Regions from separate parts of the Mesorhizobium sp. L103C131B0 genome, predicted to be linked through region 1. Evidence: predicted binding sites of a transcription regulator. Region 1 holds the regulator's gene; the other holds the start of a gene.
The links. Region 1 encodes LexA, which represses DNA repair genes until DNA is damaged. Its sites were predicted from a motif close to TGTTCNNNNTGTGTTCNG; they were not measured.
Positions count from the first base shown of each region.

Region 2: X730_RS157610 (YifB family Mg chelatase-like AAA ATPase) is a predicted target of LexA. The motif match lies at 1,202-1,219, and genes of this name have one in related genera.

Region 1 covers NZ_AYXC01000015.1:11,399-14,815, reverse strand. The annotation lists gene X730_RS143515 (ComEC/Rec2 family competence protein) at 1-1,138, shown strand, start outside; gene lexA (transcriptional repressor LexA) at 1,132-1,914, opposite strand; gene X730_RS143525 (GntR family transcriptional regulator) at 2,120-2,884, opposite strand; gene kynU (kynureninase) at 3,052-3,417, shown strand, end outside.
Region 2 covers NZ_AYXC01000002.1:767,398-770,814, forward strand. The annotation lists gene X730_RS157615 (glycosyltransferase) at 1-1,063, shown strand, start outside; gene X730_RS157610 (YifB family Mg chelatase-like AAA ATPase) at 1,314-2,846, shown strand; gene X730_RS157605 (outer membrane protein) at 2,931-3,417, opposite strand, start outside.

The DNA of each region.
Region 1 (3,417 bases):
GCACGAGGTGGTCGGTCCCAGCTTCCAGATGTCGTTTGCCGCCACCGCCGCCCTTGTCGGCGCCTATGCCGGCTGGGCCGATTACCGCGCCGACAAGGTGAGAACGCCGCCGGCAAAGCGCTCCTTCGTCGGCTTCCTGTCGCGAAAATTCGCGCTGGCCATGGGCGGCCTCGCAATGACCTCGATCATCGCCGGCAGTGCAACCTTGCTGTTCGCCATCTGGCATTTTCAGCGTGTGTCGCCGCTCAGCCTGATCGCCAATCTGGCCGTGATGCCGATTGTTTCGTTGATCGTCATGCCCTTTGCCGTGCTCAGCGCACTGGCGATGCCGTTCGGCGCCGACGGGCCGTTCCTCTATGTGATGGGCAAAGGTCTGATGGCGATGATCGCTATATCGGCCTGGATTTCCGAGCGCTCCCCGGTCGACGCCGTCGGGCTGATCTCCATCCGCTCGGTGCTGTTAGTGGCGGTCGCCCTCGTCATCGCCACCATGGCCACCACCTGGCTCAGGTTGGCGGCCGTGCCTTTCGCGCTGGCCGGCCTGTTGACGGTGCCGCAGGTGCTTACGCCCGACGTGCTCATATCCGAGCATCTGGTGGCCATGCCGATCGGTGGCGGCGAACTCGCCCTCAACCGCGAACGCTCCAACGAATTCACCACGGACAATTGGAAACGGGCGCTGCGGGCCAAAACCATTATCCCACCTGAGATTTTCGAGGCAACAGATACGCGGTTCGATCTCGATCCGCTCGATCTGCCGCCCGGCTCGCCCTTCTATTGCACCGGCGATCTCTGTATCGCCCGGCACCCTTCCGGAGCCATTGTAGCGCTTGCGAAAGACCGCAAGACGGCGCGGCCGGCCTGTGCCTTCGCGAGCCTGATCGTCATCGATGACGCCACCGCCTACAATCCGTGCCGCGACCCGCTGGTGCTGGTCGTGACGAAGAAACAGCTGGCCCGCGACGGCAGCGCCGCCGTCTTCTTCGATCCGCAATCGGCAGCTGCAGCGCCAACCATCCGCTTCGCCGTCGACAAGCCGTATCGCCCCTGGCACGAGCAACGCCGCTTCTCCCGCGAAGCGCGCGGCCTGCCGCCTTACAACCAGCGTGAAAAGTACAAACCCAAGCCGGCTCAGTAGCGCCGGATCAATCCGACAAGCTTGCCCTGCACCTTCACCCTGTCCGGTCCAAAAATGCGGGTCTCGTAGGCCGGGTTGGCGGCTTCCAGGGCGATCGAGGCGCCCTTGCGGCGGAAGCGTTTCAGGGTCGCTTCCTCATCGTCGACCAACGCCACCACGATCTCGCCGGGGCTGGCTGTGTCGGCATTGCGGATGATGACCGTGTCGCCATCGAAAATGCCGGCCTCGATCATCGAATCGCCCTTGACCTCGAGCGCGTAGTGTTCGCCGCCCATGATCATATCGGGCGGCACCGAGATCGAATGGGTCTGATGCTGGATGGCGTCGATCGGCACGCCGGCGGCGATGCGTCCCATAACCGGGATTGAAATCGCGGAAACGGCATCGTCATTGCCGGCCGACATCGAACGCGACGGCGAGCCCGGCTTGATCTGGCGGCCGAGACCGCCTTGGCCCAACGCGCCTTGTCCTTGGCCGCCTTGCCCTTGGCCGGTTTGACCAAGACTGCCCTGAATGACGCTCGGCGAAAACTTCCTCGCCGCATTGAGGCCTGGTGCGATCGAGTCGGGCAGCCGCAGCACTTCCAGCGCGCGCGCCCGGTTCGGCAGCCGGCGAATGAAACCGCGCTCCTCAAGCGCCGTGATCAGGCGGTGGATGCCGGACTTGGAGGCGAGGTCGAGCGCTTCCTTCATCTCGTCGAAGGACGGCGGGATTCCGCTCTCCTTCAGGCGTTCATGGATGAACATCAGAAGCTCATGTTGTTTGCGCGTCAGCATCGCGGCCCCCAAGGGTTCTGAAACCAGAATCAGAAAAAACAAACCCAGAACAAACACTATCTGTTCCAGTTGTGTTCCGCAACCTTTTAAAGTTTAATGAATGTGTTGACGTTTTGTTCAGCGTAACGTTCGGCGCTGCGAGCGCCGCTCGTAGTCGTTGGCCGGCAACGGGGTGAAACGAAGACAAAGTGCCCTGCGTCGTCGGCTACGATCGCCGCTTCCTTTTCGGACGGGGCTGCGCAGCATCCGCGCCGGGTTCACTCTGGGCATAGACCTGCAGCGTGTAGCCGATGTGAGCGGTCATCAGAGTTTTCGCACGTTCGACGTCGCGATCGAGGGCCGCTTCCATCAGGGCGGTATGGTGTTCGATCGCCACGGCGTCGCGCAGGGCCGCCACGGCCTTCCGGTGGCCATCCGTGCGGCCGGCGGCGGCGCGCAGCGTCGGGGCCAGACCCAGAAAGCGGTGATGGCGATGCAATTGGTCGGAAATCGTCGCATTGAAGCGCAGCAGCCAGCTGGATGTCGCGGCACTGAGCAGCGCCGCATGGAAGGCATCGTGTTTTTCGTACCACGCGTCGACCGCATCATCCGATGGATCGTCGAGAACAGACCCGCACCGTGAGAGACGATAGTGGGCGGCAACGACCGCGTCTTCCCACTCACGGTCGCCCTCCTCGATCGATTCCACCAGCAGGGGCAGTTCGACCACCAGCCGCGCACGCGCCAAATCCTCGAGCTCCGCCCGAGAGACGGGAGCGACCGCAAACCCGCGGTTGCTGATGGCGGTCACAAGCCGTTCCGCCTCCAGCCGCGACAGCGCCTCGCGCAACGGCGTCCAGCCGATGCCGTAGGTGTTGCGCAGCGTGCTCAGCTTCAACGGCGCGGCAGGCGCCAGCCGGGTCGCAAGAATATCGCGCCTGAGCAGGCGATAGGCCGCTTCCGTCTTCGAGGTCTGCTCGTCATCCAGCATCGTGATCCATCAGACATAAACGCTCGGCGGATCATTATATATCAAAGCCTTTCAATGGGTGAATTATATATAATGTTTGACAGTTCAAGGGCGACCACTCAAGATCGCCGGCATGTTTGGGCGGCAGGCTCCGCCGCGCGCGTTTGTCCATGGAGGGGCGCCGGATCATGAGCACGACACCCGATCTCGCTACAATCGAAGCAATGGATGCCGCCGATCCGCTGCGCTCCATGCGCGAACGCTTTGTCTTGCCGCAAGGCGTGATTTATCTCGACGGCAATTCCCTGGGCGCCGCGTCAGCGGTCGTCTTCAGCGAACTGCAGCAGGCCGCCACGCAGGAATGGGCGCACGATCTCATTCGCGCCTGGAACACCGCCGGCTGGTTCAACATGCCGGTGGAACTCGGAGATCAGCTCGGGCGACTGATCGGCGCGGCTGATGGGCAGACGGTGGTCTGCGACACAACCTCGATCAACATCTACAAGCTGCTGCACGCAGCGCTCGGCATGCGGCCGGATCGGTCGGTCATCGTT
Region 2 (3,417 bases), on a different contig from region 1:
GCTGCGTCATGGCCACAAACTCAGAAAAGGGCACCCTTCCGCGAAGTCGCAACCTGCTCTTCAGGCCAGTTTGCTGTCTGACGATCCGTTAATATCCTATTCGGGAATGTCCGGTACGCCGCTCGGATTAGCAAGTCATATGCCTTTCCTTCCACGCGGCCACCGCGCCTGGTTTCTCATCTCGCCAACCTGGTCCATCGAAAACAGTGCTAGCGTCAAAACCATCCGGACCTATGCCGTTCTGCATAGACTCAAGAACCCCCGTCACTCGCTAATCTTCCTATCCAACACTCAGGCCGAGGCTGATCTGTTGAATCAGTCCGGCGAGGCCGCCGTCCTGCACAACAAGACGTCAACAACCTCCGAACACATATTCAGGCCCCTCAATGACGTCCCTGTAGAATTTGATGCAATCTACAATGCGCAACTGGCTCCGTGGAAGCGCCATGACTTGTCGCTTGGCATCCAGCGTTGCGCATTTGTCTTCTATCGAGATTCAAGCGGGTCCTCCACGACGGAGTCGGAAAGAGCGCGAATAAATCGGCATAGGGAGCTCGCGCCGCATCACGTCTTTATCAACGAGTTTGACGGCACCGGCAAGCCGGTCCGATTGGCACCGGCTCAGGTGAACACGCATCTGAATCGTGCAGCCGTGGGAATCTGTCTCTCTCACCTGGAAGGACCAATGTTCGCCAGCACGGAATATCTTCTCGCGGGCCTTCCAGTGGTCACGACGCCGAACCATGGCGGCCGAGACCTTTATCTGGATGACGACTATTCGCTCACAGTTCCACCCGATCCTCGATCCATCGCGGAGGCTGTCTTAGCGCTGAAGGAGCGACGAATTCCCCGGGATTACATTCGTTCGCAAACTTTGAAACGAATCGAACGAGACCGCGGGCGGTTCATAGACCTTGTAAACGAGATTTTTCTGGAGAGCGGCTCTTCGCGCCGGATCGCCCTGCCTTGGCCTTTCAGATATCCTGTCATGGAGTGGCTTCCACCGCAGGTCGCGATCGATCGATCGCTTTCAGGTTCGGTCGATGCCTTCATCACCGCTTAGAAGCAACACCCTCAGATCGCCGAAGGGCCTAGTCGCCCTTGTTAAACGCGGTCGAGGAGGCGGAGCAGCCGTTCCATTTTGCTTGACCATCTTCCGTTTTTGCAACCGGCACAGCGCGCTGCAGCCACCACGAATGCATGTTCCTGTAATGTTCTTGCCTTGGCCTGAAATCTATGGTTGTCTTGTCCTGACGTCGCTCGCGGTCTGAACCACAAGGCCGAGGCGAGCCGATATCCGGGGGCAGAGCAAGATGGTGGCGCGGGTTCGCACGGTTGCTTTCCAGGGCATCGAGGCCGTACCGGTCGATGTCCAGGTGATGATCGCGCCGGGCAAGGTCGGCATGCAGATCGTCGGGCTGGCCGACAAGGCGGTGGCCGAAAGCCGCGAGCGCGTGCAGGCGGCACTGCATGCGTCGGGGCTGTCGATGCCGTCGAAGAAGGTGACGGTCAACCTGGCGCCTGCCGATCTTCCCAAGGAAGGGAGCCATTACGACCTGCCGATCGCGCTCGGCCTGATGGCTGCACTCGGCGCCATTCCGGGCGACATGCTGGCCTCCTATGTCGTGCTCGGAGAATTGTCGCTCGACGGCACCATTGCCGCGGTCGCCGGCGCGCTGCCGGCGGCGATCGGCGCCAATGCCGAGGGAAAGGGCCTGATCTGCCCGTTCGGCTGCGGGCCGGAAGCGGCCTGGGCGGGCAAGGATTTCGACATATTGGCGCCGCGCAGCCTGATTGCCATCGCCAATCATTTTCGCGGCACGCAGGTGCTGTCGCGGCCCGAGCCCGGCATCCATGTCTCGGCCCGCGACCTGCCCGACCTCTGCGACATCAAGGGCCAGGAAAGCGCCAAGCGGGCGCTGGAAGTGGCGGCGGCCGGCGGCCACAATCTGTTGATGGTCGGGCCTCCCGGCTCGGGAAAATCGATGCTGGCGCAGAGGCTGCCTTCAATTCTGCCACCACTGGCGCCCAAGGAACTTCTTGAAGTCTCGATGATCGCCTCGGTGGCCGGCGAGCTCGGCGAAGGCAAGCTCACCGACCGGCGGCCGTTCCGCGCCCCGCACCATTCGGCTTCGATGGCGGCAATGGTCGGCGGCGGCATCAGGGCGCGGCCGGGCGAAGTATCGCTTGCCCATAACGGCGTCCTGTTCCTGGACGAGTTTCCCGAATTCACGCCGCAGACCTTGGATGCGCTGCGCCAGCCGCTGGAGACCGGCGACTGCATGATCGCGCGCGCCAACCACCGCGTCACCTATCCAGCGCGCATCCAGCTGGTAGCGGCGATGAACCCGTGCCGTTGCGGCATGGCCGGCGAGCCCGGCTATCGCTGCCTGCGCGGCGAACGCTGCCGCACCGACTACCAGGCGCGCATCTCAGGCCCGCTGCTCGACCGCATCGACCTCAGGATCGAGGTACCGGCTGTCTCGGCCGCCGACCTGATCCGGCCCGACCGGGCGGAGAAGAGCGCGGCGGTCGCCCAGCGCGTGGCGCGCGCCCGCACCATCCAGCGCGAGCGGTTCGAGCGGCTGGGCGTCACCAGCGCCACCACCAACGCCCATTGCTCGCCTTCTGTCATCGAGGACATCGCCGCGCCGGACGCAGCCGGCCTGTCGCTGCTGAAAGACGCCAGCGAGAAACTCGGCTTTTCTGCGCGCGCCTATCACCGCGTGCTTAAAGTGGCGCGCACACTGGCCGACCTCGACGCCAGCGAGGCCGTCGGCCGCATCCACCTGGCCGAGGCGATTTCCTACCGCATGATGTCGGAGCGGGTAGCGCAGGCGGCGTGACGAAGCCTAGCCTGCTTTGTCGGGATGGCTAGCTGTCCGCCCGGACCGATATCAAGAACCGATGATGTCTGGCTTTGCTAAAAGTCAGAACTTGTAGGCGAAGGCTGCGCGAACGACGCTGAAATTCGTCTTCACGTTGTAAGGATCGACGGGATCGAACCCGAAATCCTTCTTGCCGAGGTCGACGTATAGATATTCCGCGCGAACGGTCCAATTGTTGTTGAAAGCATATTCCGCACCGCCGCCGACCGCATATCCGGTCTGAAGCTTGGTTTCGGTTTCGTTGAAGACATGTTCGTCGATCTTGACATTGCCTACGGCAAGGCCAGCGGTGACATAGGGCAGAAACTGATCGAATGCGTAGCCGACGCGACCCCGGATCGTCCCGTAGGCATCCAGACTTGCACGCGCAAAAAGACCGCCGTCGTCGAATTCCTGCTTGAAGCCCAGATAATTTATGTCGCCTTCGATACCGAAAACCCACGGGCCGGATTGATAGTTGGCACCGACCAGGACACCGCCGGTGAAGTCGCTGATGTCGGCCGATCCAGTGATGCCTATGAAGTTGCCG